2 regions of the Sphingomonas sp. SORGH_AS_0789 genome follow, and region 2 is predicted to be linked to the other one. Evidence: riboswitches for the same ligand, from Rfam matches in the RefSeq annotation. Region 2 holds a riboswitch; the other holds the start of a gene.
What was found. A riboswitch is a leader RNA that binds a small molecule or an ion and turns the genes downstream of it on or off. The one in region 2 is predicted to bind cobalamin.

Region 1 (14,327 bases), 530 kb from region 2:
CAAGGGTTTGGCTGTTCGCCAATTAAAGTGGTACGTGAGCTGGGTTCAGAACGTCGCGAGACAGTTTGGTCCCTATCTGCCGTGGGCGTCGAAATTTGAGAGGAGTTGACCCTAGTACGAGAGGACCGGGTTGAACGTACCTCTGGTGTACCTGTCGTCGTGCCAACGGCGCAGCAGGGTAGCTATGTACGGACGGGATAACCGCTGAAAGCATCTAAGCGGGAAGCCTCCCTCAAGATAAGATTTCTCAGGACGGTCGAAGACCACGACCTCGATAGATCGGATGTGGAAGTGCGGTAACGCATGGAGCTAACCGATACTAATTGTCCTATTCGCGCTTGAGAGCTCCACACCCCCACCATCAGCCCTGGGCTGACGGCAAAAGGGTGCGGTCATTATCAAGCCAGGTGCATCGATTTTATACCCATCACCCCGCCCACAAAGCGGGGTCAGTATTCGCGGACTCTATTGCCTGGTGGCCATAGCGTCGGTGTCCCACCCGATCCCATCCCGAACTCGGCCGTGAAACCCGACTGCGCCAATGGTACTACTGCTCAAGCAGTGGAAGAGTAGGGCGTCGCCAGGCATTATAGTCCGCGTATACACAAAAACCCATTCACTTGTTTCCTCGGGCACTCAGCCCGGGGCGCTCAGCCCCACGACACCACGCATGAAGCGTGCCGCCGTGCGGCTCAGCTCAATCGCGGGGTGGAGCAGCCCGGTAGCTCGTCAGGCTCATAACCTGAAGGCCGCAGGTTCAAATCCTGCCCCCGCAACCATACACACCCAACATCATCCCATACGAAACCGCCACGGCATAGCCGGTGGCGGATTGGCGCGTTCACGCCTCAGCGACGACGCCCGCCACCCCTCGGCGGCAGGGCCGCTGGCGGATCCTGGCTCTCCGCCAATTCCGCCACCTCGAATCTGTGCCCCACCCAGCCGCGCTTGCGTGCCGCTTCGGCCAGCGACGCGTCGTGCGCCATGGCTTCTTTCCGCGATTTCGCGTGACCCCAGAACACCTCCGTCCGGCCCCCGCCCAGATCGGCGACGATCCGCCAGTAATGGGTGAACGGGGCTGAAGTCGGGCCGATGGTCTTCACATAGCCGTCGGGCATCGTTGCGGTCAGATAGCGGATCTTGCGGGTCATGGGCCCGGGATAGCGCAAAGCCGCTCCTGGGGGCAGATGCTTGACCCGCCCCGCCGATTGCCGCAATCAGTACGCGGCCGGAATATTCCGGTCGTGATCGCGCCGGTTTCCCCGAACAGGGGAATTAAAAGGGAACGCGGTGAGGGCGGGTGACCGCCCGAATCCGAGGCTGTCCCTGCAACTGTAAGCGGTGAGCGGACATGCAGGGACCGGTGGCGAGCCGGTCCAGCCACTGGGGCAACCTGGGAAGGCGCATGGTTCGCGATGACCCGTGAGCCAGGAGACCTGCCGGCGTCAGGTCGCTCATGCCGGGCCCAGGGGATGGCCGTGGCTAGGTCTTTTCCGACGAGCGACGCCAATGGTGGCGGAGGCGCATGGGTGGCCATGTCGAGTGCGGAAAGGCGTCCAGCGCGCATGGCATCCGGCCGTTCGAAACGAACGGAAGGCCTCGGCTTGTTCGCGACAAGACGCTATGAGCAAATAATGTTATATCATCACATATTATCGAACCGTGGTCTCATCTTTGCGGGTGGAGCCCTGTGGTCCTGCATGGCGATGCCCGCCTGGGCGCAGCAGGGGGGCATGCCGACCGGCACCGACGCCACGATATTGGTCGTCGGCACGCGCGACAAACCGGCGATGGACCGGCCCAATGCCACGGGCAGCCGATTGGGGCTGACCCCGCTCGAAACCCCCGCCAGCATCACCTCGCTCGACGGCGACCTGGTGCGTGCGCGGGGCGACCAGTCGATCGTCGAGGCCGAGACACGGGCCCCCGGACTGTCGAGCGTCGCCAATCCCGGCAATGGCGGCACCGCGCTGGCGGCGCGTGGCTTTTCCGGACAGGGCTCGGTCCTGCAATTGATCGACGGGGTCCGGCTGTTCCCGGCGGCGGGGACGATCACCTTTCCGACCGATCCCTGGATGGTCGAGCGGATCGACGTGCTGAGCGGCCCGGCGTCGGTGCTCTATGGCCAGGGCGCGCTGGGCGGCGCGGTCAATGTGGTGATGCGCAAGCCCACCGCCCGGACCGAGGGGCAGGCCGAGATCGGCTATGGCGCGCAGGACAGTGTCCGGCTGGCGGCCGGGATCGGGGGGCCGGCGGGGGCCACGCTGGGCTATCGGCTGGATGCCAGCTATCGTCGGTCGGACGGCTATGTCGATCGGGGCGATTCGCACAGCTTCGCGCTGTCGGGCACGGTGAAGTGGACCCCCTCGCCACGGCTGGCGGTGACGATCCGCGGCGATCATGGCGACCAGCGGCCGATCGGCTATTTCGGGACGCCGCTGATCGGCGGGCGGCTCGACCCGGCGATCCGGACGCGCAACTATAATGTCGGGGACGGGCGGATGCGGTTTCGCGACGACCGTGCCTCGGTACAGGTCGACTGGACGCCGAGCGCGGCGGTCAGCGTCTCCAACATCGCCTATTATCTGACCAGCGATCGATTCTGGCGCAATCTGGAGAGCTATTGCTGGGTCGGTACCAACGGCACGTGCGCCAACGGGGCGAGCGGTACGCCCGGCACGATCCGGCGGAGCGACAATTACGGCATCCGTCACGACCAGACCCAATGGGGCGACCAGGCGAGCGTGACGCTGCGCACGCCGCTGGCGCCGGGCATCGCCAATGCGCTGGTCGTCGGGGTCGACGCCAATCTGGTGCGCTTCACCCATGAGAACGACTTCGGATCGGATGCGCAGGTCGATGCGGTCGATCCCTTCGCCTTCGATCCCGGCCGCTTCCTGGATACGCAGGGAATCGCGCCGCGATACCGCACCCGCACCGTCGCGCTGGCGGTGTTTGCCGAGGATCGGGTGACGCTGGGCCCGAAATGGTCGGTGGTCGGCGGTTTCCGTTACGAGGAGGATCAGGTCCGCCGCTGGGCGATCGCCTATCCGGGCGGCACGCGGACCGATCGCTTCGCCTTTGAAAAGACCTTCCGCAACGCGACCTGGCGGGCGGGCATCGTGTATCAGCCGAGGCCGACCCTGTCGCTCTATGGCCAATATGCCACCGGCGTCGATCCGCTGGCCACGCTGACCACCGTGTCGAGCGGGCAGGTGCAGTTCGGCAATGCGAAGGGCAACCAGGTCGAGCTGGGCGCCAAGTGGCTGTTCCTGGGCGGACGCGGCACCGCGACGCTGGCGGCCTATCGCATCGTCAAGACGGGGCTGCTGGCGCAGCGCACTATCTCCAGCCCGGTCGAGCAGGTCGGTCAGCGTTCGGCGCAAGGGGTGGAGGCGGCGGTCTCGGTCGATCTGCCCCAGGGGTTCGGGATCGATGCCAATGCGACGATGCTGGATGCGCGGTTCGACGATTTCCGCTCGGGCGGCGCGGACTATAGCGGCCGGACGCCGCCCAATGTGCCCGAGGCGCTGGGCAATCTCTGGCTGCGCTGGGATGCCACGGCCCGCATGCAGGCGCGGGCGGGGCTGCGCTATGTCGGGCGGCGCTTCTCCGACAATGCCGATGCGTTTCGCATCCCCGGCTATGCGACGGTAGACGCCACCCTGTCCTATGCGCTGAGCCCGCGCATGGCGGTCGACCTGCGCGTCTATAACCTGTTCGACAAGGCCTATGCGGTCACCGCCTATGGCGACCAGCAATGGATATTGGGGCGCCCGCGCTCGCTGGACCTGGGCCTTCGTGCGACGTTCTGACGCGTCATGGGGAAGGGCGGCCGTCCGGTTCGCCTTTCTCGTCCATCGCTGGGCCGGGATCGCCGCCTGCCTGTTCTTCGCGATGTGGTTCGCCTCCGGGTTGGTGATGATCTACGTCCCCTATCCCGCGCTGACCCCTGCCCAGATGGCGGCCGGGGCGGAGCCGATCGACTGGGGCCGGGTCGATCGGCCGCCGCCGGACGGCGCGACCGCACGGCGGATCACGCTGGAGATGCGCGACGGTGTGCCGGTCTGGCGGATCGAAGGGGCGGGGGGCGAGACGCACATCCGCTCCGCCCGGACGGGGGCTCGCGTCGCGCCGGTCGATGCCGCCTATGCCCGCCGGGTCGCGGCGCGGTTCGCGGGGGCGGCGGTCGTGGCGGTCGCGCCCATCGGGCATGACCAGTGGACCGTGGCGGGCGGCTTCGACCGGCACCGTCTGTTGTGGAAGGCGACGCTGGCCGATGCCGCCGGGACCGAGATCTATGTCTCCAGCCTGACCGGCCAGCCGGTGCAGCGGACGACGCGGACGCAGCGCATCTGGAACTGGCTGGGGTCGGTGCCGCACTGGCTCTATCCGACGATCCTGCGCCGCGACGGCGGGCTGTGGCGGCAGGTGGTGATGTGGGTGTCGGGGCCGTGCATCGCGGTCGCGCTGACCGGGATGTGGATCGGCATCCTGCGCATGCGGCTGGGGCGGCGTCGCTATCGCGGCGGGCGGGTGACGCCCTATCGCGGCTGGATGGTCTGGCATCATGTCAGCGGGCTGCTGGGCGGCGTGCTGCTGACCGGCTGGATCGTCAGCGGCTGGCTGTCGGTCGATCCGGGACGCGTCTTTGCCGGGGGCACCGCGCCGGTGGAGGCGATGCGCGCCTATGCCGGGCAGGCGGGCGAGCCGGTGGCGCTCGACCGGCTCGCCGCCATGGCGGGCCCTGCGCGCAGCGTCGTGTGGAGCGGCGATGGCGGATGGCGGCGCATCGCGATCGATCCGGCCGGACCGCATCCGCGCTGGCTGGAGCAGGCGACGCTGGCCCCGGCCGCGCCGATCGATCGACCGGACGCCGCCGCCATGCTGGTGCCCGGTGGGCATGTGACGGGGGTGGCGCGGCTGGAGCGGCCCGATTTCTACTGGACCAATACCGCCAGGCTGCCGGTGGTGCGGATGCGGTTCGACGATCGTGCGGCAACCTGGCTCTATCTCGACCCGATGAGCGGGGCGGTGGTCGAGCGGCAGGACCGCGTCCGGCGGGCCTATCGCTGGGCCTATACGCTGCTGCACACCTGGGACTGGCCGTGGCTGACCGCGTGGCGGCCCGGCTGGACGGCGTGGATGTGGCTCTGGTCGATCGCCGGGCTGATCCTGTCGGTCAGCGGCGTCGTGGTCGGGTGGCGGCGACTGTGCCGTCCTGCGTCGCGCGGGCGGGTGAAAACATCGCCATCGGGGTTGGCGTAACCATGCCCGGCCGCTTAGATGGGCGGCATGTGGCAACTCTATCAATTCCCGCTCTGTCCCTTTTCGCGCAAGGTCCGGCTGCTGCTGGGCGAGAAGGGCGTCGGATATGAGTTGGTCCGCGAGTCGCCGTGGCAGCGGCGCGACGAGTTCCTCGACATGAACCCCGCCGGGCAGACCCCGGTGATGGTCGACGAGGAGCGCGGCGTGCTGCTGGTCGATTCCATGGCGATCTCGGAATATTTCGAGGAGACGGTCGAGAAGTCGGCGATGATCAACGGCACCGCCGTCGGCCGGGCCGAGATTCGGCGGCTGGTGACGTGGTTCGACACGCATTTCTATCAGGACGTGACCGGCCCGCTGCTGCACGAGCGCATGGTCAAGCGCGTCGCGCGCACCGGCAGCCCCGATGCCAAGGGCCTGCGCGAAGCGATGAAGGCGGCGGTCGGGCATCTCGACTATACCGATTATCTGCTCGACCATCGCAACTGGCTGGGCGGCGCGACGATGAGCCTGGCCGACCTCGCCGCCGCCGCGCAGATCTCGGTCGCCGATTATCTGGGCGGCATCGACTGGAAGGGGCATGAGCAGACCGCGCGCTGGTATCGCGGGTTGAAGAGCCGCCCCTCCTTCCGCCCGCTGTTGTCCGAGCGGATGGAGATGGTCACGCCGCCGTCGCATTACGACAATGTCGACTTCTGACGCGCCCGCACCCCGGATCGGGATCGAGGATTTCCTGGCGGTCGACATCCGCGTCGGCACCGTCATCGCCGCCGAGCCCTTTCCGGAGGCGCGCAAGCCCGCGATCAAGCTGACCATCGACTTCGGTCCCGTCATCGGGGTCAAGCGATCCTCGGCGCAGATCACGCGGCATTACACGCCCGAGACACTGGTCGGGCGGCGGGTGGCGGCGGTGGTCAATTTCCCGCCGCGCCAGATCGGGCCGATGATGTCCGAGGTGCTGACCCTGGGCTTTCCCGATGTGGAGGGGCAGGTGGTGCTGATCGGGCCGGATCAGGCGGTGCCCGATGGGGGGCGGTTGTTCTGAGAGATTCCCTTGGCCTTCGACTACGTTCAGGCTGAACGGGCTGTGGGGGCCAAGGCTGAATACAACAGCCGTTCAGGCTGAGCGAAGTCGAAGCCCACGCCCCACCCCACTGTTAGCCTTAACATTACCCCTTGCACCCCACGCCCCGAAGCGTACCATCCCCGTCCGACCGTAGGGACATAACCCACGGAGGACAGGAGGGGATATGAAGTCCAAACGCTGGGCCCGCCATGCGCTGGCCGCTTTGCTAACGCTCTCGGTGGCGGCACCCGCCTTCGCGCAGAGCGACAAGATGGTGCCGATCGCCATCCCCGCTCAGCCGGGTGCCATTGCGCTGAACACCGGCCCCTTGCCCGGTGCGAAGAACAAGGAAAGCTGGCACAGCCAATATGACAGCGTCTTCGCGCGCAACGTGACGCAAGCGACGCTGACTTCCTTCCTGCCCGATCCCGCCAAGGCGACCGGCGCGGCGGTGATCGTCGCGCCCGGTGGCGGCTTCCGCACGCTGTCGATGCAGAATGAGGGCTGGGACGTTGCCAAGGCGCTGGCCGATCGCGGCATCGCCGCCTTCGTCCTGAAATACCGGCTGAACCAGACGCCCGCGGATATGGGCGAATTCGAAAAGTCGATGGCGGCGATGTTCTCCAGCGTGGCGCGCCCCGCCGCGCGGCCCAGCCCCGAAGAGGCGCTGAAGGGCCTGGCCCCCCAGATCGCCGACTCGCGCGCCGCCTTCGCCCTGGTCCGCCAGCGCGCGAACGAGTGGAAGGTCGACCCCAACCGGATCGGCATGGTCGGCTTTTCGGCGGGTGCGATGCTGACCGTGGCGACGGTGCTCGACGGTCGGGCCAGGCCCGCCTTTGTCGGCGACATCTATGGCCCGCTCCAGCCGATGACGGTCCCCGCTGACGCGCCGCCGATGTTCGCCGCGATCGCCGCCGACGATCCGCTGTTCGCGGGCAAGGGCTTCGGCCTGATCGACCAGTGGCTAGCGGCGAAGAAGCCCGTCGAGTTCCACCTCTATGGCCAGGGCGGGCACGGCTTCGGCATGTATCCGAAGAAGACGACCAGCACCGGCTGGTTCGACGCCTTCTACCAGTGGATCGTGATGGAAGGATTTTTGAAGGCAAAGACGCAATAAATTCCTCCCCTGCAAGGGGAGGTGGCAGTCCAAAGGACTGACGGAGGGGTGTCCCCGCCAGCGAGCATGCCCCTCCACCACCGCTTCGCGGCGGTCCCCCTCCCCAAGCACAGCTTGGGGAGGAATGGGATTATTCGATGCTCTTCGACGCCTGCTCGAACAGATCCTTCGACAGCCCCGGCGTGGCGATGATCCGCATCAGCTCGGCGCGCATCAGGGCGGAGCGTTTCGCGTCGAACCGCCGCCAGCGGCCCAGCGGCGGCAACAGCTTGGCCGCCGTTTGCGGGTTGAGCCGGTCGAGCGCGATCAGCTGGTCGGCCAGGAAGCGATAGCCCGAACCGTCCGCCGCGTTCAGCGCACGCTGGTTCATCCCGAACGCCCCGACCAGCGCGCGGGCGCGGTTGGGGTTGGCGAGCGTGAAGTCGGGATGCCCGGCCAGCCGCTCGACGATCGCGCCGGTGTCGCTGCGCGACGACAGCGCCTGGGTCTGGAACCATTTGTCCAGGACCAGCGGATTGTCGGCATAGCGCGCATGGAACTGCGCCAGCGCCGCCTCGCGCTCGGGCGCGTCGGAATTGACCAAAGTGGTCAGCGCCGCCTGCCGATCGGTCATGTTGTCGGCCCCCTCGAACTGCGCGAAGGCGAGCGCGGCGGCATCCTCCGCGCCGCTCGCCGCGATATAGCCGAGCGCGACGTTGCGCAGCCGACGCCGCCCCTTGGCCTCGGGCGAATAGACATAGGCATCCTGCGCCAGCTCGGCATGGAGCCGTCGCCATTCGGGCTCCAGCGCCTGCCCCAGGCGACGGCGAAGCGCCTCGCGCGCGGCATGGATCGCGTCGGGATCGACCGTCGCCAGCTGGTCGCCGATGAAATTCTCGGACGGCAGCAGCACGGCCTCGGCCAGAAAGGCGGGCTCCAGCCCCTCGGCCGCCAGCGTACGGGTCACCGCGTCGACCACGGCCTCGGCTCGCACCTCGCCATGGATCGTGCCCGCGACCAGCGTGTCGAGCATCAGCTGCTGCATCGCCTCATAGCGGGCGAAGGGATCGTCGTCATGCGCCGACAGGAAGGCGAGATCCTCCGCCGTCCGGTCGCTCTCGACCACCACGGGGGCGGAAAAGCCGCGATTGATCGACAGGACGGGCCGTTCGGTCACCGCCTCGAAGGTGATCGTCTCGGCCACCTGGTCGAGCAGGATCAGCCGCTCGTCGGTCAGCGGGCGGCCCGTCTCCGCACCGAACAGCCGGACCTTGAGCGGCAGGACCATCGGCTGCTTGACGGCCTGCCCCGGCGTGGCGGGGACATGCTGGGCCAGGCGCAGCGTCGCGCGACCGCCGCCGGGTTCGTGCGAGAGGCCCGCCGAGACGCGCGGGGTTCCCGCCTGGCTATACCAGAGGCGGAACTGCGACAGGTCGACGCCGCCCGCCTCCTCCATGCAGGCGACGAAATCCTCGCAGGTCGCCGCCGTCCCGTCGAAGCGGGTGAAGTACAGGTCGGTCGCGGCGCGGAACTTCACCGGGCCCAGCATCGTCGCCATCATGCGGATCAGCTCGGCACCCTTGTTATAGATGGTCGCCGTATAGAAGTTGCTGATCTCGATATAGCTTTCCGGGCGCACCGGATGGGCGAGCGGGCCCGAATCCTCCGGGAACTGGCTGGCGCGCAGGCCGCGCACATCCTCGATCCGCTTGACCGCCGCCGATCCCTGGTCGGCGGAGAAACATTGGTCGCGATAGACGGTAAAGCCTTCCTTGAGGCTCAGTTGGAACCAGTCGCGGCAGGTGATCCGGTTGCCCGACCAGTTGTGGAAATATTCATGCGCGACGACGGCGGCGATCGCGTCATAGTCGTAATCGGTCGCGGTGTCGGGATCGGCGAGGATGTAGCGGCTGTTGAAGATGTTCAGCCCCTTATTCTCCATCGCGCCGAAGTTGAAATCGTCGACCGCGACGATGTTGAACACGTCCAGGTCATATTCGCGGCCATAGACCCGCTCGTCCCAGGCCATGGACAGCTTCAGCGCATGGAGCGCATGGGTGGTCTTGGGCAGGTCGGCGGCGCGGACCCAGATGCCTAAGCGCACCTCGCGACCGCTCATGGTGGTGAAGGTCGCGGCGTTGACCGCCAGGTCGCCCGCCACCAGCGCGAAGAGATAGGAGGGCTTGGGGAAGGGATCGTGCCACTCCGCCCAATGGGTGCCGTCGTCATTCTCGCCGCTGGCCACCGGATCGCCATTGGCGAGCAGCACCGGATAGCGCCCCCGGTCGGCGGTCATCCGCACCCGATAGACGCTCAGGACATCGGGCCGGTCGGGGAAGAAGGTGATGCGGCGAAACCCCTCCGCCTCGCACTGGGTGCACAGATTCCCGCCCGAGGCATAAAGACCCATCAGCTGGGTATTGTGGTCGGGCGCGATCGCCACCTCGGTCTCGACTTCATGGGAATCGCCGGGCAGCGGGACGACCAGCTGTTCGCCCTCGATCCGCCAGTCGTTCACCGCCACGCCGTCGACCTTGACCGACAGCGGCACCTGCCCCGCGCCGTCCAGCCGCAGCGGTTCGTCATGCGCGCCGTCGCGCACCACCGACAGGGTCGCGCGGACCAGGGTTTCGGCGGGGTCGAGCGTGAAGTCGAGCCGCGTCTCGGGCACGCGCCAGGCGGGCGGCGCATAATCCTCGCGCCGGATGGCGGCCGGGGTCATGCTGGGCTGGGCGGCGCTACGCTGGATGTCCATGACGGGAATATAGCCACGGCCAGCGCATTGGACCACCATCGGCCGTACCCGAAAAAGCACAGGCCCGCGCCGTGGCCGGGGTTGATCGGGCGATATGGCCTGTTACGCCTGTGTCATACTTCTCTGGAAAGGTTCTGCATGTCGCGTTCGACGGCCCTTTTGCCGCTGCTTCTCCTGTCCACCGCCGCTGTCGCCCACGACCATGACCATCTGCACCTCCAGGCCGCCGCCCCGACCGCCTCGGCACCGGCGGCGCAGCGCAGCGCGGCCGAGCGCAATGCCGTCATCACCGCACCGCTGCCCGAGGATCAGGCCGCGATGAAGGCGCATGTCCTGTTCCTGGCCTCCGACGCGATGGCGGGGCGCGAGGCGGGGACGCGCGATTATGACATCGCCGCGCAATATGTGGCGGCGCAATTCTATGCGGCGGGGCTGCGGCCCGGCGGCGACCAGGGCGGCTATCTGCAAAAGGTGCCGCTGGTCGCGTACAATGTCGCCGACAAGGGCAGCGCGCTGTGGACGCCGGCGGACGGACAGCCGCAGGAGCTGGTCTTCGCCGAGGACTTCGTGCCCTCGCCCGTGCCCGACCGGCGCGAGACCAGCGTGTCGGCGCCGGTCGTCTTCGTCGGCTATGGCATCGACGCAGCGCAATATGGGCTGACCGATTACCGGAACGTCGATGTGCGCGGCAAGATCGTCGCCTTCGTCCCCGGCACGCCCGAGGGGCTGGACGGCGAAGCGCGCGCCTTTTTCGGATCGGCGGGCAACAAGGCCTCGCTGGCGGCGGCGAAGGGCGCGGTCGGCGCGATCCAGATCGACATGCCGCGCGCCGGGCCCCGCCAGCGGCCCTTCTCGACGCTGGCGCGCTATTATGACGCGCCGCGCGTGACCTGGGCCAACCCGGACGGCACCGCGCATGCCATGACCCCGTCGACCCCGGTGCTGGGCACCCTGTCGCAGGCGGGCGCGGCCAAGCTGTTCGGCAAGGGCTGGGACGCGGTGATGAAGGCCGCCGCCACGGCGAAGCCCGCCTATAAGCCGCTGACCGCCAGGGGGCAGCTGACGGTGGCGTCCAAGACCCGGTTCAAGCCGATGGACAGCAGCAACGTCATTGGCCTGATCCCCGGCAGCGACCCCAGGCTGAAGGACGAGGTGGTCGTCCTGTCGGCGCATCTCGACCATATCGGCACCAACGAAGGCGGCGATGGCGACCGGATCAACAATGGCGCGCTCGACAATGCGATCGGCATCGCCAGCCTGATCGAGGAGGCCAAGCGGTTCAAGACCGCCGCCACCCCGCCCAAGCGGACCGTGATGTTCCTGGCGGTGACGGCGGAGGAAAAGGGGCTGGTCGGCTCCGACTATTTCGCCAACCATCCGACCGTGCCGCTGAAGTCGATCGTCGCCGACGTCAATCTCGACATGCCGATCCTGACCTACAAGTTCGAGGACATGGTGGTGTTCGGCGCCGACCGATCGACGCTGGGCCCGATCGTGCGCAAGGCGGTTGGGGCGATGGGCCTGCCGGTCGCGCCCGATCCGATGCCCGAGGAGGGGATCTTCGTCCGCTCCGACCATTTCCGCTTCGTGCAGAAGGGCATCCCCTCGGTCTTCCTGTGGCCGGGGCAGGCGGGGCCGGGCAAGGCGGCGGTCGAGGATTTCATGAGCCACCGCTATCACCGCCCCGGCGACGAGGTGGACCAGGGCATCGACTGGAGCCAGGGGCCGCGCTTCGTCAGCGTGAACTATGCCATCGCCCGCGAGATCGCCGATGCGCCCGAGCGGCCGGTGTGGAACAAGGGCGATTATTTCGGCACGCTCTACAAGGGGCCGATGGCGGCGAAGTGATGCGTGCCACCGTCCTCCGCAGCCAAGCCGCCCCCCATCCGTTCAGCCTGAGCGAAGTCGAAGGCCAAGGGATGACCTTGGCCAGGTGGCCCGTCCGGGGCATGCACTTCGACTTCGCTCAGTGCGAACGGAGGTAGGGTGAGCAAGCTATTCGTCTTCGGCATGGGCTATGCCGCCGGTCATCTGGCCGCGCTGCTGGAAGGGCGCGGCTGGTCCGTTTCGGGCACCACCCGCGACGGACGCGGCGGCACGCTCCGCTTCGACGACCGGGAGTACGTGGAGGCGGAGATCGCCGCCGCCACGCATATCCTGTCCTCCGTCCCACCCGAGGGCGAGCATGATCCGGTGCTGGTCGCTTATGGCGCGCACCTCGTGAAATCGGACGCCTGGATCGGCTATCTGTCCTCGACCGGCGTGTATGGCGACACCGGCGGCGCGTGGGTGGACGAGACCGCACCGATCGGCTCGGGCCGCCGCGCGGCGCGGGCGGTGGCGGATGCGGACTGGCAGGCGCTGGGCGCGCGGGTGTTTCGCCTGCCCGGCATCTATGGCCCCGGCCGCTCGCCGATCGACCGGGTTCGCGGCGGTCGGGCGCACCGCGTCGGGCTGGCGGGACAGGTGTTCAGCCGGGTGCATATCGCCGATATCGTATCGGGCGTGATCGCCGGGTTCGACGGCCCGGCGGGGGCCTATAACCTGGCCGACGATTTCCCCTGCGACCAGGATGCCGTCGTCTCCTATGCCGCCACGCTTGCGGGGATGCCGCCGCCGCCGCTGGTCCCGCTGGAGAGCCTGTCGGCGGCGGCGCGGGGCTTCTATGCCGAGAACCGGCGGGTGGCCAATGGCAAGGCGAAGCGGGTGCTGGGCTGGCGGCCCCGCTATCCCGATTACCGGTTGGGCCTGCGGGCCTTGAGCGCCATGACCAGCCCGGCGGCCGTCACCGCCGCCCCCGCACCCGCCAGCAGCGACCAGCGATAGCCCTCGAACACCGTCGACAGGCTCATCGCGATCACCGGCACGATGACGCTGGAATAGGCCGCCTTGGCCGGGCCGATCGCGCGCAGCACGCGGTAATAGAGCGGAAAGGCCAGCGCCGAGGCGAACAGCCCCAGATAGAGGATGCCCAGCACATAGCCGGCGCGCATCTCGAACACCGGCGGGCCGTTCAGGCTATAGGCGATGATCGCATCCAGCGCCGCGCCCGTCAGCATCGCGATGCTGAGCGTCGCATGCATCGGGAAACGCTTGGCGGTGTTGGTCGCCTGCATGACATTGGCGGTCGACGCCGACAGGATCGCGATGATGGTCAGCGCGATGCCGGTCAGCGCGCGCGCGGGTCCCGCCGGATCGACCCGCGCCTCGTGCACGAACAGCAGCGCCGCCCCCGCCATCGCTATGCCGGAGCCGACCAGCAACTGCCGCCCCATGCGCTGCCCCAGGAAGAGGCGCGCAAAGCCCGCATTGGGGATCAGCAGCATCGCGAACACGACCGCGACCAGCCCGGAGGTGATATAGGCTTCCGCCCGGTAGACGAAGTTGAAGTTCAGGACGAACTGGAACACTCCGATCCCCGCGGCGAACAGCCAGCCGGTGGTGCCCAGCCGAAAACTCTCCCGCCGGGCGAGCGCGAAGGCGCCCATGGCGAGCCCGCCGACGAGGAAGCGATAGCTGACCGACCAGGTCGCGGGGACGACCGAAATCTGGTCGCGGATCACCAGCCAGGTCGATCCCCAGATCAGCGTGACGATGGCGAAGGGGATCAGGACGGCGGCGCGGGTCGAGCGGGGGGCCGTGTCGAACTCGCTCATAGCCGGGCGATCGCGTCGGCGAGGCGAACGGCCGCCTGCGCATCGGTGTCCCAGGCGGTGACGAGGCGAATCTCACCCTCCGCCCAGTCGTAAAAGTCGAACCCCTGCGCGCGCAGGCTCGCGGCCTCTTCGGGCGTGACGCGCAGGAAGACCTCGTTCGCCTCGACCGGGTGGACCAGCCGCTCGCCCGCCGCGCCGCCCAGCCGCTCGGCACAGGCATTGGCCAGCGCGCCATTGGCGATCCACAGGTCGTTCTCGACCATCGCCAGGACCTGCGCCGCCAGATAGCGGCCCTTGGACATCAACAGCCCGGCACGCTTGCGGCGGCGGCGGGTGGCATCGGCAAGGCCGGGCTTGAAGAAGACCAGCGCCTCGGCGCTCATCGCGCCGTTCTTGACGAAGCCGAAGGACAGGGCCTCCACCCCCGACTGCCAGGTCAGCGCGGCGGGCGTGCAGCCCAGCCGTGCGACCGCATTGGCGAAGCGC
Region 2 (14,327 bases):
AGCGATCCTTGCGCTGCGCCCGTGCGGTCGCGGTCAGCGCGTCGATATAGTCGCTGACGGTGGAATAGGGGGTCGGGTCGAGGCTGGCGGGCAGCGTCTCGGGGAAGAGATACCATTCGTTCATCTGCGCCGCGACCCAGTTCTGCCGGTTGCGCAGCGAGCAGCCGTTCGTCGCGGTGCCGCCCCCCGAGCCGCCCCCGCCCGAAGGGGTGATCGTGTTCGACCCGCCATCGCCGCCACAGCCCGCCAGCGTCGCGGCCAGGGCCAGCATCGTGCCCAAACGTCCGAATCGCGTCATGAAATGTCCCACCCTGTTGGTCTGGACTGGATAGCCCATGGCCATAACTGTGTCAGGAACGATCTGTCGCGTTGATGAACAATTCTTAACTGTGGCGAGTCAGGATGGGTATTTGATCGTGCAAGATGATCGCATGTGCATCATCTTTCGCGGCCATGGTTTTTGCCACCACCCGTTTCCGGGCTAGGATGGAGCGTCGCGCATCGTGGGCGCGCCGACCGGAGTTGAAGGATTGATGCTGAACGTCCTGACCCTGTCGAGCCTGTTTCCCGATGCCACGCGCCCCAATTTCGGCATTTTCGTCGAGCGGCAGACGGCGGCGCTGGCGCAGCGGCCTGGCGTTTCGGTGCGCGTGGTCGCGCCGATCGGCTTGCCGGTCTGGCCGCTGGCGCGCGCCGCCCGGTTCCGGGCGCAGGCCGCGCTGCCGGTGGCGGAGACATGGCATGGGCTGTCGGTCGCGCGGCCGCGCTTCGTGACGCTGCCGGGCACGGGCGGGCGGTTCCATGTCGCCGCGCTGGTCCGGGCGCTGTGCCCGCTGCTCGACCGGCTGTGGGAGGAGCAGCGGTTCGACGTGATCGATGCCTCCTTCTTCTTTCCCGATGGCCCGGCGGCGGTGGCGCTGGGGCGCCGCTATGGCGTGCCGGTCTCGATCAAGGCGCGCGGCGCGGACATCCATCATTGGGGGCGGGCCCCGGCCACCCGCCATCAGGTTGCCAGGGCGGCGGCGCGGGCGGACGGGCTGTTGGCGGTGAGCGATGCGATGGCCGACGACGTCGCCGCGCTCGGCGTGGCGCGACAACGGATACGGGTCCACCATACCGGCGTCGACCAGGCGATCTTCCAGCCGATCGACCGGTCCGCCGCCAAGCAGGCGCTGGGAATCCGGGGGCCGCTGGTCGTCTCGCTCGGCGCGCTGATCCCGCGCAAGGGGCATCATGTGGTGATCGATGCGGTCGCCCGGCTGCCCGGCGTCGAGCTGTTGATCGTGGGAGAGGGACCGGAGCGTGACGCGCTCGCCGCGCAGGTCGCACGGCTGGGCATGAGCGAGCGGGTGCAGCTGGTCGGCGGCATCCCGCACCAGGCGCTGCCGCCGCTGCTGGGGGCGGCCAATGTGATGGCGCTGGCCTCGGCCTCCGAGGGCCTTGCCAATGCCTGGGTCGAGTCGCTTGCCTGCGGGACGCCCATCGTCATCACGCCGGCGGGCGGGGCGGGCGATGTGGTGACCAGCCGCACGGCGGGGCGAATCACCGCGCCCGAGGCCGAAGCCTTTGCGGATGCGATCCGCGATGTGCTGGAGCAGGCGCCCGATCCCTGGACGGTGCGCGCGGCGGTGCGCGACTTCACCTGGGCGGCCAATGCCGCGGCGCTTCATTCGCATCTGGCGGGGCTGGTCGCGCGCCGCCAGGCGGCCGGTCAGGCGTCGAGCGGGTAGAGCGCGGCGACGATCTTGCGCCCCTCGGAGCGCAGCACGCCCCAGGCACGGGCGGCGGCACGGCTGTCCATCGCCTCGACACCCAGTCCGCGCGCCTCCAGCGCCTCGATCAGCGCACGCGGCGCCCGGCGCAGCGTCGCACCGGTGCCAAGCAGCAGGAATTCCGGCGCCTCGTCGATCAGCGACGCCACCGCCTGTGCATCCAGCGCCTCGAAGGGCGGCGGGCTCCACGGCTCATGCCAGTCGGGCGAGAGCAGCAGCGCGGGGTAGGCGATCTCCCCGACCCGGAAGCCCGTGGCGGCAAAGCCACGGACGATCGGGCCGGGGGCGGTCGGATCGCGGGTGATGCGGATCGAGTCGCTCATGCGCCCGGCTTACCCCTCTCGCGGGGTGATGCGCTCGGCGTCGGCGATGCTGCGCTTGTCGGTCGTGCCGGGCTTTTCGCGGTTCGGCTCGGCGCGCAGCCCCAGCGTGATGAGAAGCGAGGACGAGACGTAGATCGACGAATAGGTGCCGACCACGATGCCCAGGATCATCGCCGCGGTGAAGCCGCGCAGCACATGGCCGCCCAGCAGCAGCAGCGCGATCAGCGCCAGCAGGATCGTGACCGAGGTCATGACCGTGCGCGGCAGCGTCTCGTTCACCGACAGGTTGATGATCTCGCGCATGTCCATCTTGCGATAGCGGCGCATATTCTCGCGGATACGGTCGTCGATCACGATCTTGTCGTTGATCGAATAGCCGATGATGGTCAGGAACGCTGCGATGATCGTCAGGTCCAGCTCGAACTGGGTGATCGCGAAGAAGCCCAGCGTGACGAGAAGGTCGTGGACGATGGCGACGATGGTCGACACGCCGAACTGCCATTCGAAGCGGAAGATGGCGAACAGGCCGATGCCCAGGATCGCCAGGACGACCGCCAGCACGCCGTGCTTGATCAGCTCGCCCGACACCTTGCCCGACACCGTGTCGTAACGGCTGAAGGTCGCACCGGGGAATTGCTGGCCTAGCGCGGTCTCGACCTTGCGGACGACGGCGTTGGTCGCGCCTTCGTCGTTGGAGGCCGGGGCGGGCAGGCGGATGCTGATGGTCCGGCCGTCGCCGACCGTCTGGATATTGGCTTCGCCGACGCCCAGCCCGTCGATGACCGAACGTACCCGGTCGGCCGAGGGCGGGGTGGGGAATTTCTCCTCGATCATCAGGCCGCCGACAAAGTCGACGCCCAGATTGAGACCCTTGGCGAACGTTACGCCGACCGCCAGCAGGGTGAGCGCGAGCGTCAGCCCGAACGCCCAGCCGCGCAGGCGGACGAAGTCGATGTTCGTGTTGTCGGGGACGAGTTTCAGGAGGCGCATGATCTGTTCTCCTGCCTCAAATATTGATGGTCTTGGGCTTTTCGCGGCGCAACCACAGCGCCACGAGCATCCGCGTGAAGGTAACGGCGGTGAACACGCTGGTCACGATGCCGATCAGCAGCACGACCGCGAAGCCCTTGACCGGGCCCGAGCCCAGCACGAGCATGATGACGCCCGAAATGGCGTGGGTCACGTTCGCCTCGAAGATGGTGCGGCTGGCTTCCTTATAGCCCAGCTCGACCGACTGGATGACGCTTCGCCCGCGCCTGCGTTCCTCGCGGATACGCTCGTTGATCAGCACGTTGGCGTCGACCGCGGTGCCGATGGTCAGGATGAAGCCCGCGATACCCGGCAGGGTCAGCGTCGCGTTCAGCATCGCCATGACCGCCAGGATGACCAGCACGTTGATGACGACCGCGATGTTCGCATAGATGCCGAACCGGCCATAGGTGACGGTCATGAAGACGATGACGGCGACCGCCGCGATCGCCGAGGCCAGGATGCCCGCGCGGATCGAATCGGCGCCCAGGTCCGGGCCGACGGTGCGTTCCTCGACGACCTTCAGGTCGATCGGCAGCTTGCCCGAACGCAGCGAGATCGCCAGCTGGTTGGCGGTGTCGACGGTGAAATTGCCCATGATCTGGGCGCGACCGCCCAGGATCGGTTCGTTGATATTGGGGGCCGAAAGCACCTGGCCGTCCAGGATGATGGCGAAGGGCTTGCCGGTATTTTCCTGCGTGATCCGCGCGAACTTGCGACCGCCCTGCGCGTCGAAGGTGATCGCCACCTGCGGCGCGTTGGTCTGCTGGTCGAAGGTCTGCTGCGCGTCGATCAGCTGGTCGCCCGAGATGATGACCGGCCGCTTGACCGCGATCACCGGCGCGCCCAGCGGATTGCCCGGATAGGGCAGGACCTGGCTGCCGGCGGGGGCGTTGCCCTTGACCACCTCGGCCGGGTTGGCGGTCGTGTCGACCAGCTTGAACTCCAGCTTGGCGGTCTTGCCGATCAGGTCCTTAAGCTGTTGCGGATCCTGAAGACCCGGCACCTGCACGACGATGCGGTTCGAGCCCTGCTGAAGGATGGTGGGCTCCTTGGTGCCCAGCGCGTCGATACGGCGACGCACGACCTCGGTCGCGGTCTTCATCGCGGTGTCGACCGCCTGGGTCAGGCCCGCCTGGGTCGGCTTCAGCACGAAGCGCGAGGTGTCGACGACCTGGATGTCCCATTCGCGCTGGCCGGTCATGCCCGCCCCGCCGCCGGTGATCGACAGCAGTCGCTCACGCGCCGCATCGACCTGGGTCGGATCGCGCAGCATGAAGCTGAGCTGTCCGCCGCGGACCGAGATGTCGCCGATCTCGATGCGCGGATTGCCGCGCCGCATCTCCGCCGCCACCTGGTCGCGCATCGTCTCCAGCCGCGAATTGGCCAGGTCGGCGGTGTCCGCTTCCAGCAGCAGATAGCTGCCGCCCGCCAGATCGAGGCCCTTGTTCACGCGCGGGTGCGGAATCGAACCCCAGGTGTTGGTGACGCTCTCGGGCAGAAAGCTCGGGATCGCCAGCAGGCACAGGGCCGCCAGCAGCGCGACGATGGAAGCGACCTTCCAGCGGGGGAAATCCAGCATCGGGTCAGTCGTTCGCGGGCTTGGCGTTCGGATTGACCACGTCGGTCAACGTCGCCTTGACCACCCGGACGCGGACGTTCGGCGCGATCTCGACCTCGACCAGCTGGTCCTCGACGCGGGTCACCTTGCCGACGATGCCGCCCGCCGTGGTGACCTGATCGCCCTTCTTGACCCCCTCGATCGAGGCTTGCAGCGTCTTCATGCGGCGCTGTTGCGGGCGGATCATCAGGAAATAGAAGACCACGAAGACGAGGAGCAGCGGCGCCAGGCTGAGGAACGAGGCGGCGCCGCTCGATGCGGTGGCCCCGGTGGCGGCAGCCATCGCGGCGACTGGGGCGGTGAAGGGAATGAACATTCGGACCCGTCTATGCTGAATGGGCACGGGCACCCGCCGACCGCGAACGATCGACCAGCCCCCATGTCGGATAGCCTGCCCGCTACCATCGCAGGCGAACAGGCGCAATGGAGCGCCGGATGTGGGGTGCGCACTATCTTCACATCAAGGCTTGCATCCTTCGGAAAACCCGCCTAGAGGCCGCCGCTCGGTCGGGGCGTAGCGCAGCCTGGTAGCGCATCACACTGGGGGTGTGGGGGTCGCAGGTTCGAATCCTGTCGCCCCGACCAATCTTCTTCCAACATTGGCGGATGGCGGCGGAGCGGGCGAAAGCCCGCTCTTTCGTTATGGCGTATTTGTTGCGGGGCTAAGGCTGGGTTTAGCGCCACCGAGCGCCGAACTAGCTCGGGCTGAATGTCCGCCTATTGTGGTTAGCCGTCATCATTCAATCGACGGTTTACTAGCCATCTAACCCCCAGCCCAATTGGCAACGCTACTAACGCGGTAGGGAGGATGCCTTCGAGCCAAAAGCTGGGATGGCACTGCACGTTCGGCATACAGTCACCTAAGCTCGCAACCAGCGTAGCGAGCATGAAGACCGGGATGCCGAAAAGCGCTGCGAGGGCGCAACCCCATCGACCCCCGCGAGTGCTTCCACCTTTGTAGCGACTGTCGCTCATCAGCGCAGTATACACGACCCGAGAATGTCCGCTCTCGAGACATTAGTGGACACGCGGTGCTGGGAGAGCGGTGGAGGCTCCGCTGCCTTTTGCAAGGCCCCAGCTTTCCCCTCGCCGAGTCTTATCCACCGGCCCGGCTGAGAGAACGCTCAGCTTAGATCCCTGACGGCATGTCCGCTACTGGCTGGGCGTTAGCGGACGACCTGCTCGATAGCATTTGCCCAATCATCCGGCGTTGCCGGGTCGTTGTGGACGATCGACAAAAGCTGGGCAATGTCATCAGATGACCGCAGGCCTCGCTCCCAGTAAGCCTCAAGATAAACGCACATCGCCCTGAAAGCGGTTTGTTCGTCCAACAGGCGCGGCTGGTGTTCAAGCGACATTACCGCACGATGACAGATCGCAAAGCCATGCTCAATGTCTGCAAGTGGGCGGAAACTGCCGCCCTACCGCACCGTCATGCCCGCCGCCGCGATCTGCGACAGCAGATTCGCCCGCACCGCATCCGATACCGGCGGCAATGGCCGCGCCGCCTTGCCGTGGCGCAGGCGTTCGCGGTCCTTCTCGTCCGGCTCCACCCGCCGCACCCGTACTGCCGCCTTGCCGACCGCGCGCAGGCCGAGCTGTTCGGCGGCGCCGCGCGACAGGTCGATGATCCGCGACGATCCCGCGAACGGTCCGCGATCATTGACTCGCACGATGATCCGCCGCCCCGTGTCCAGCGCCGTCACCTCGACATAGCTGGGCAGGGGCAGGGTGGTATGCGCGGCCGTCGCCCAGCCGGGGCGGAAACGCTCGCCATTCGCGGTGCGCTTGCCCGATTCGCTGCCATACCAGCTGGCATAGCCCAGCATGTCATAGGTCGCGTCCTCGGCGGGCACATAGGTGACGCCGCGCACCGTATAGGGCTTGCCGATCCGCACCGGATAATCGCTGACCGGCCGGTAATTCCCGCCCGAACATGCCGCGACCAGGCACGCCGCCGCCGGCGCCCAGCGGCGCCATCTTCTCACATCCACCATGTGATCCGGATTAAGCCGGGCGTCCGGCCCGATAAAGCGGTTTGCGCCTCCACCCGCCGCAGACTATCCCGGTGCCGACCGGCAACGGCTTTCAGCCAGACCGCCGGTCAATCGCGCCGGTGCCCCTCGGGGCTTGAAACGGGAATGGGGTGAAGATCCCCAGCTGTCCCTGCAACTGTAAGCGGTGAGCGAGCGACGCCGGTCCCTGCGACAGGGGACAGCCACTGGAGCCATCCGGGAAGGCCGTGTCGCGTGCGCTTCGACCCGCAAGCCAGGAGACCTGCCAGTGCGAGTCGCTCTTGCCGCGATCCAGGGGATGGTCACCGGCTGGATATATTGTATCATGCGAGCGACGCCCATCGGCCGAGACGAATCGGCCATCCCGCCCGGCGTGCGTCCGTGGGGTGGGATGGCGACCGCGACAGCGGAGTTCGGCCCTTGTCGCAATGACGCCGGGGGTATCACCCATGTCCTACCATCATGCCGGAGCGCCGCGCGCCCGGTTGCCGCTAAAGAAGCGCGTCGCGCTGCTCATGGGCGCGCTGGTCTTCGTCAATATCGCCGTCTGGGGCTGGGCGCTCAGCGTCTTCGCGGGCAACAGCCTGATGCTCGGCACCGCGCTGCTCGCTTATAGCCTGGGGCTGCGCCATGCGGTCGATGCCGACCACATCGCCGCGATCGACAATGTCACCCGCAAGCTGATGCAGGACGGCCAGCGACCCATCGCGGTCGGGCTGTGGTTCGCGATCGGCCATTCCGCCATCGTCCTGATCGCGGCGACCACGGTCGCGCTGGCCGCCAGCACCCTGTCCGATTTCGAGGCGTTCGGGCAGAGCGGCGGGACGATCGCCACCATCGTCTCGGCGAGTTTCCTGTTCGCCATCGCGATCATGAACCTGATCATCCTGCGCGATGTCTGGACCCGGTTCCGCCGGGTCGCACGCGGCGAGCCGATGGCGGAGGCGGACGCCGCCATGATGTTTTCGGGGCAGGGGCCGTTGTCGCGCCTCTTCCGTCCGCTGTTCCGGTTGATCCGCCGCAGCTGGCATATGGCGCCGCTCGGCTTCCTGTTCGGGCTGGGTTTCGACACCGCGACCGAGGTCGCCATTCTCGGCCTGTCGGGTGCGCATGCGGCGGACGGCGTGTCGCTGGCGACGATCCTGGTCTTTCCCGTGCTGTTCGCGGTGGGCATGGCGCTGATCGACACCGCCGACGGGCTGGTGATGCTGGGCGCGTATGAATGGGCGTTCGTCCATCCGCTTCGCAAGCTCTATTACAACATGACGATCACCCTGGTGTCGGCGCTGGTCGCGCTGGTGATCGGCGGTATCCAGGCGACCGCGCTGCTCGCCGAGCGGTTCGGCTGGACCGCGGGGCCGTTCCGCTATGCGGGGGCGCTGTCGGAGCATTTCAACGTGCTGGGCTTCGCCATTGTCGGGTTGTTCGTGATCTGCTGGGGCGCGAGTTTCCTCCTCTATCGCTGGCGCGGGTTCGCCGCGATGGAGGCGCGAATTGCCAAGCCCGGCGCGGCGGGATAAATGCCGCGCGTCGGGACTGAAAAGTCTCGAAGATCGCGCCGGTGCCCCTTGGGGCTTTGAAACGGGAATGGGGTGCAAATCCCCGGCTGTCCCTGCAACTGTAAGCGGCGAGCGAGCGATGCTGGTGCCCCATCGGAGGCACGGCCACTGGAGCGATCCGGGAAGGCGCATCCCTTCGCTTTGACCCGCGAGCCAGGAGACCTGCCGGCGTCATGGTCGCTCTTGCCTAGACCCAGGGGGTGGTCGGGGCACGGTTCTCCGTCGGGGAGCGACGAAGCCATGCGGCCGGGGCCGCATCGGTCGCCGACACGCGGGGCGGACGCATTCGACTGCGCCCGTCCGTCACCGCTCCGGCGATCGGTCCCGTGTCCGCGCTCGCTCGTCCGGCGCGTCGGAGAAACAGCATGCGTGACCTCAGCAAGGTCCCCGTCACCATCGTCACCGGCTTTCTGGGCGCCGGAAAGACCACGCTCATCAGCCACCTGATCCGCCATGCGGGCGGTCGCCGCCTGGCGGTCGTCGTCAACGAATTCGGCACTTTGGGCGTCGATGGCGACATCCTGCAAAGCTGCGCCATCCCCGACTGCCCGGCGGAGAATATCGTCGAGCTGGCCAATGGCTGCATCTGCTGCACCGTCGCCGACGACTTCATCCCGACGGTCGAAAAGCTGCTGGCGATGGAGCCGCGCCCCGATCACATCCTGATTGAGACCTCCGGTCTGGCGCTCCCCAAGCCGCTGTTGAAGGCGTTCGACTGGCCCGCCATCCGCTCGCGCATCACCGTCGACGGCGTGGTGGCACTGGCCGATGCGGAGGCCGTCGCGGCGGGTCGCTTCGCCCCCGATCTGGACGCGGTGGAGGCGCAGCGCGCCGCCGACCCCAGCCTGGACCATGAAACCCCGCTGTCCGAGGTGTTCGAGGATCAGCTGGCGTGCGCCGACCTCGTCCTCTTGACCAAGGCCGATCTGGCCGGGGCGGAGGGTGTCGCCAAGGCGCGCGCGATCATCGCCGCCGAGGCTCCGCGCCCGCTGCCCATGGTCGAGGCGGTCGACGGCATCGTCTCCGCCGAGATCGTGCTGGGCCTGGAAGCCGCCGCCGAGGACGACATCGCCGCGCGCCCCTCGCACCATGACGGCGCGGACGATCACGAGCATGACGATTTCGACAGTATCTCTGTCATGCTGGGCGAGGTGGAGAGCCCCGAGGCGATCGCCGCGCGCATCGTCACGCTCGCCGAGCAGCAGGATATCCTGCGCGTAAAGGGTTATGCGGCGGTCGCGGGCAAGCCGATGCGGCTGCTGGTCCAGGCGGTCGGCCGCCGGGTGCGCACCAGCTACGACCGTCCCTGGGGGGCGGGCGAGCCGCGCGGCACCCGGCTGGTCGTCATCGCCGAGCATGACCGGATCGACCGCGCCGCGATCGAGGGCGTGCTGAAGGGCTAACGCGCGTGCATCTCGTCTTTCGCGAGAGCCATGGGCTGGAGGAACAAGCGGTTCCGCAGGATCTGGGGCAGCGCCCCGGTGACGTGGTGGTGCTGTCCTTTTCCGACAGCGACCTGAGCGCCTTTGCGGCGGGCTGGCGGGCAGGGGGATTCCCTTGGTCGCTGCGGCTCGCCAATCTGGGGGCTCTGGCCCATCCGCTGTCGGTCGATACCTATGTCGAGCAGACGCTGGCGCACGCGAAGGCGATCCTGATCCGGCTGATCGGCGGGGCGGCCTATTGGGAATACGGCCTGCGCGAAGTCGAGCGGCTGGCGCGCGAGCGCGGCATCGCGCTGGCGGTGCTGGCGGCGGACGGGCGCGAGGACCGGCGGTTGATGGCGGCGTCCACCGTCGATCAGGCGGTGGTGCGGCGGCTGACGGCGCTGTGCGATGCGGGGGGGGCGGAGGCGGCTGCTGCCGCTCTGGAGGCGCTTGCGGCAGTTGTATCGCCCGTGGCCCTTGCCCCTCCCCAACCCCTCCCCCTGCCGGGAGAGGGGCTTTTAGGCGGAACACCCGCCCCAGGCACGCCCCTCCCGCAGGCGAGTTGTGGGTCGGCCATGCCCGCGGCATGGCCTGAACGATGCGGGGCATCGTTCACCCGCAACTGGGATGGGGGAGGGCCCTCTCCGCAATTGGCATCCGTCGGAGGCTGGTCCCCGAACGGCATAGCCTGCCCAGCCGCAACCCTGCTCACCGCAACCCGTCCCCGCGTCCTGATCGTCTTCTACCGCGCCTATTTCGCCGCCGCCGACCTCGAGCCGATCGCCGCCCTCTATGTCGCCCTGACCGAACGCGGCTTCGACCCTGTGGCGCTGTTCGTCCCCTCGCTGAAGGCCGAAGGCGCAGGCTCGTGGATCGCGCGCTGGGTGAAGACGCTCGCCCCCGCCGCGATCGTCAACGCCACCGCCTTCTCCGCACGGGTCGAGGACGACACCACGCCGCTAGACGGGGCGGGCGTGCCGGTGTTCCAGGTGGCGCTCGCGACCAGCGACCGCGAGGGCTGGGCGGGTTCGGCGCGGGGCCTGTCGCCCGCCGACCTCGCCATGCACGTCGTCCTGCCCGAGATCGACGGACGGCTGTTCGCGGGGGTCATCAGCTTCAAGCAACCCGGCGAGCGCGACCCCGATTTCGACATCGCCCTGCGTCTCCACCGCGCCGAGCCCGCGCGGATCGCCGCCGTGGCGGACAAGGTCGCAGGCTGGGCGAGGCTGGCGACGACCCCGGCGGCGGAGCGGCGGCTCGCGATCCTGCTGTCCACCTATCCGGGCAAGGACTGGCAGGCGGCGCATGCGGTCGGGCTGGACGGTTTCGCCTCGGCGCAAGCGATCCTCGGCGATCTGCGCGAGGCCGGTTATGATGTGGAAGCCCCGTCGGATTTGCCCGCCGCGTTGCTCGCAAACCGTATCGCATGGCCGGTGGCGGCATATCACGACGCACTTTCCACATTGCCCGAAGCGTTGCGCGCCGATCTGATCGAAAGCTGGGGCGCGGTCGAGCAGGACCCGCTGGTCGAGGGCGCCGCCTTCCATTTCCCCGCGCTGGCGCTGGGCAAGGCGACCGTCGCGCTCCAGCCCGAGCGCGGCCGACCGAGTGCGCGGGGCGAGGATTATCACGACCTGTCGCGCTGTCCGCGTCACGCCTATGTTGCCTTCTACCTCTGGCTCCGCGCGCAAGCGATTGACGCGCTGGTCCATGTCGGCGCGCATGGCACGCTGGAGTGGCTGCCCGGCAAGGCGGTCGCGCTGTCGGACGCCTGTTGGCCCGAGGCGTTGGCCCGTGACTGGCCGGTCCTCTATCCCTTCATCGTCAACGATCCGGGCGAGGCGGCGCAGGCCAAGCGACGCCTGGGTGCGGTGACGATCGGGCATGTCCCGCCGGCGCTGGTTCAGGCGCAGACGGGCGCGGGGCTCGGGCGGCTGGAGGCGCTGCTGGACGAGTACGCCAATGCCGATGGCCTCGACCCGGCGCGCCGCGACCGGCTGCGCGGCCTGATCGCCGAAGAGGCGGACAGCGTCGGGCTGGGCGAGACGCTGGGGCTGGCGGGGGCGGAGGACCAGCTCGCCCGGATCGACGCCTTTGTCTGCGACGTGAAGGACAGCCAGTTCGGCGAGGGGCTCCATGTCTTCGGGCGCGGCGAACAGGGCGCGGCCGAGCGGGCCGGGCTGCTGGCGGGGCTGGACGGACGACGGGTGGCGGCGGGGCCATCGGGTTCGCCTTACCGGGGCCGCGCCGATGTGTTGCCGACGGGTCGCAACCTCTACGCCATCGATCCCCGCGCGGTGCCGAGCCGCGCCGCGCAGGCGCAAGGGGTCAAGCTCGCCGAGGAACTGATCCGGCGGCACATGCAGGAAGAGGGCGATCACCTGCGCACCCTGATCGTAGATCTCTGGGGATCGGCGACGATGCGAACCGCGGGCGAGGAATTCGCCATGGCGCTCCATCTGATCGGGGTCGAGCCGGTCTGGGACCACCGTTCCGAACGGGTGACGGGGTTCGAGGTGATGCCGCTGATGCGTTTCGACCGGCCGCGCGTCGATGTGACGCTGCGCGTGTCGGGGCTGTTTCGCGACGCCTTCCCGCATCTGGTCGCCTTGTTCGGGCAGGCGGTGCGGGCTCTCGGTCAGCGTGACGAAGAGCCCGAATGGAACCCCTATGTCGGGCAGGCGGCGCCGCGCGTCTATGGCCCCGCGCCGGGCCGATACGGCATCGGCCTGGACCCGGAGGCGGGCTATGACGAGGCCGCGCGGATCGCGGCGGGGGAAAGCTGGCTTGCCGCCTCGGCCACCGCGCTCGACGACGGCGACCGTCGCGATGCGGAGGGGATCGCCGCGCGGGTGGCGGGGGCGCAGGCCTTTGTCCATGTCCATGACCTGCCCGAAAGCGATCTGCTGCTCGCCGCCGATTATGCCGCGCATCAGGCGGGATTCGCGGCGGCGCGGGCGGCCTTGGGAGAGGGGGCGGCGTCGCTCTATCATCTCGACACGCGCGATCCGGCCAGCCCCAGGGCGCGGACGCTGGCCGAGGAGATCGCCCGCACCGTCCATGCCCGCGCCGCCCATCCGCGCTGGGTGGCGGGGATGATGGCGCATGGCTTTCGCGGCGCGGCGGAGATCGCGGCGACGCTCGACCATCTGGGCAGCTTCGCGCATCTGGCGGACATGGTCCCAGCGTCACTGATCGATCTGTACTGGGACGCGACGCTCGCCCGCGACGAGGTGCGCGACTTCATGGCGCAGGCGAACCCGCAGGCGCTGGCGGCGATGGAGGTGCGGTTCGCGGCGCTTCATGCGGCGGGGCTGTGGCGGACGCGGCGCAACTCGGTGCTGGCGATGCTGGACGGCGCGGCATGAGCGGGTTCGTGGTCAAGGGCTGGTGCCCCGATGCGTGGCGGCCGATGATGGCGGGCGACGGCCTGCTGGTCCGGGTCCGCCCGCCGCTCGCCCGGCTGGCGGCGCATCAGGTCGAGGGGTTGTGCGAGGCCGCAAACGCCCACGGCAATGGCCAGATCGACCTGACCGCTCGCGCGAACCTGCAACTGCGCGGCGCGACTGAGCGGAGCTGGCCCCCGATGGTCGAGGCGCTCCGCGCGCTGGGGCTGGTCGATCCCGATCCGGTGCGCGAGGCGCGGGGCGCGATCCTGATCAATCCCGACTGGCGCGAGGGCGACGATTCGTACGGCATCGCGACCGAGTTGCGCGCGCGGCTGACCGACTTGCCCGATCTGCCGAGCAAGATCGGCTTTGCGATCGATGCGGGGCCGACCCCGATGCTGATGGAAGCGCCCGCCGATTTCCGGATCGAGCGGGGGGCGGATGGGGGCTTGCTGCTGCGCGCCGATGGCCGGGCGGCGGGCATGCGCGTTACGCGCCGGACCGCCGCCGATGCGCTGATCCGGCTGGCGCACTGGTTCGTCGAGAGCGAAGGCGTCGCCGCCGGACGGATGGCGCGCCACGCGGCCGATCTGCCCGACTGGGCGAGCGGCGATGCGGTGCCGGGCGCGGGCGGCTCGCCGATGCGGCCCGGCACTCATCCGATCGGTGCGGTCTATGGATTGCCGTTCGGCCGGATCGGGGCATCGGCGCTGGCCGCCTTTGTCCGCAGCCAGGGCTGTGCCGTCCGGCTGACCCCGTGGCGGCTGCTGATCGCGGAGGGCCTCGTTCCCCTACCGGCCGCCGGCATGGTGCTGGACGATGCGCCGATCCTGCATGTCGACGCCTGTGTCGGCGCGCCAGCCTGTCCCCAGGCGAGCGTCGAAACCCGCGATCTGGCCGCCCGCCTCGCGCCGTTGATCGAGGGGCGTCTGCACGTCTCGGGTTGCGCGAAGGGCTGCGCGCGGGCACGGGCGGCGGACTGGGTGCTGACCGGGCGCGAGGGGGCTTTCGATCTGGCCCGCCACGCCCGCGCCGGGGCGGCACCGCTTCACACCGGATTGTCGCCCGAGCGGGCGGTCGCGCTTCTCGGAGCCTGTTGATGCCCTATCGTTACGAAACCGATGGCGCGGCGATCTATCGCCAGTCCTTCGCCATCATCCGCGCCGAGGCGGAGCTCGCCCGCTTCGATGCGGAG

Region 1: another riboswitch for cobalamin. It lies ahead of QE360_RS07495 (TonB-dependent receptor); the one in region 2 lies ahead of QE360_RS09905 (HoxN/HupN/NixA family nickel/cobalt transporter).

Annotation. Positions count from the first base shown of each region.
Region 1 covers NZ_JAVIYV010000001.1:1,609,595-1,623,921, forward strand. Annotated here, with positions in the region: rRNA gene QE360_RS07475 (23S ribosomal RNA) at 1-343, shown strand, start outside; rRNA gene rrf (5S ribosomal RNA) at 472-586, shown strand; tRNA gene QE360_RS07485 (tRNA-Met) at 703-779, shown strand; gene QE360_RS07490 (hypothetical protein) at 849-1,151, opposite strand; cobalamin riboswitch at 1,238-1,459, shown strand; gene QE360_RS07495 (TonB-dependent receptor) at 1,701-3,815, shown strand; gene QE360_RS07500 (PepSY domain-containing protein) at 3,802-5,268, shown strand; gene QE360_RS07505 (glutathione S-transferase family protein) at 5,296-5,967, shown strand; gene QE360_RS07510 (tRNA-binding protein) at 5,954-6,313, shown strand; gene QE360_RS07515 (alpha/beta hydrolase) at 6,519-7,451, shown strand; gene pepN (aminopeptidase N) at 7,582-10,185, opposite strand; gene QE360_RS07525 (M28 family metallopeptidase) at 10,324-12,033, shown strand; gene QE360_RS07530 (NAD(P)-dependent oxidoreductase) at 12,172-13,011, shown strand; gene QE360_RS07535 (EamA family transporter) at 12,921-13,841, opposite strand; gene QE360_RS07540 (beta-eliminating lyase-related protein) at 13,838-14,327, opposite strand, start outside.
Region 2 covers NZ_JAVIYV010000001.1:2,136,460-2,150,786, forward strand. Annotated here, with positions in the region: gene QE360_RS09860 (S41 family peptidase) at 1-298, opposite strand, end outside; gene QE360_RS09865 (glycosyltransferase) at 534-1,730, shown strand; gene QE360_RS09870 (Mth938-like domain-containing protein) at 1,712-2,095, opposite strand; gene secF (protein translocase subunit SecF) at 2,105-3,085, opposite strand; gene secD (protein translocase subunit SecD) at 3,102-4,706, opposite strand; gene yajC (preprotein translocase subunit YajC) at 4,711-5,061, opposite strand; tRNA gene QE360_RS09890 (tRNA-Pro) at 5,254-5,330, shown strand; gene QE360_RS09895 (hypothetical protein) at 5,912-6,103, opposite strand; gene QE360_RS09900 (septal ring lytic transglycosylase RlpA family protein) at 6,167-6,733, opposite strand; cobalamin riboswitch at 6,843-7,045, shown strand; gene QE360_RS09905 (HoxN/HupN/NixA family nickel/cobalt transporter) at 7,210-8,280, shown strand; cobalamin riboswitch at 8,303-8,504, shown strand; gene cobW (cobalamin biosynthesis protein CobW) at 8,685-9,722, shown strand; gene cobN (cobaltochelatase subunit CobN) at 9,728-13,111, shown strand; gene QE360_RS09920 (cobalamin biosynthesis protein CobG) at 13,108-14,232, shown strand; gene QE360_RS09925 (precorrin-8X methylmutase) at 14,232-14,327, shown strand, end outside.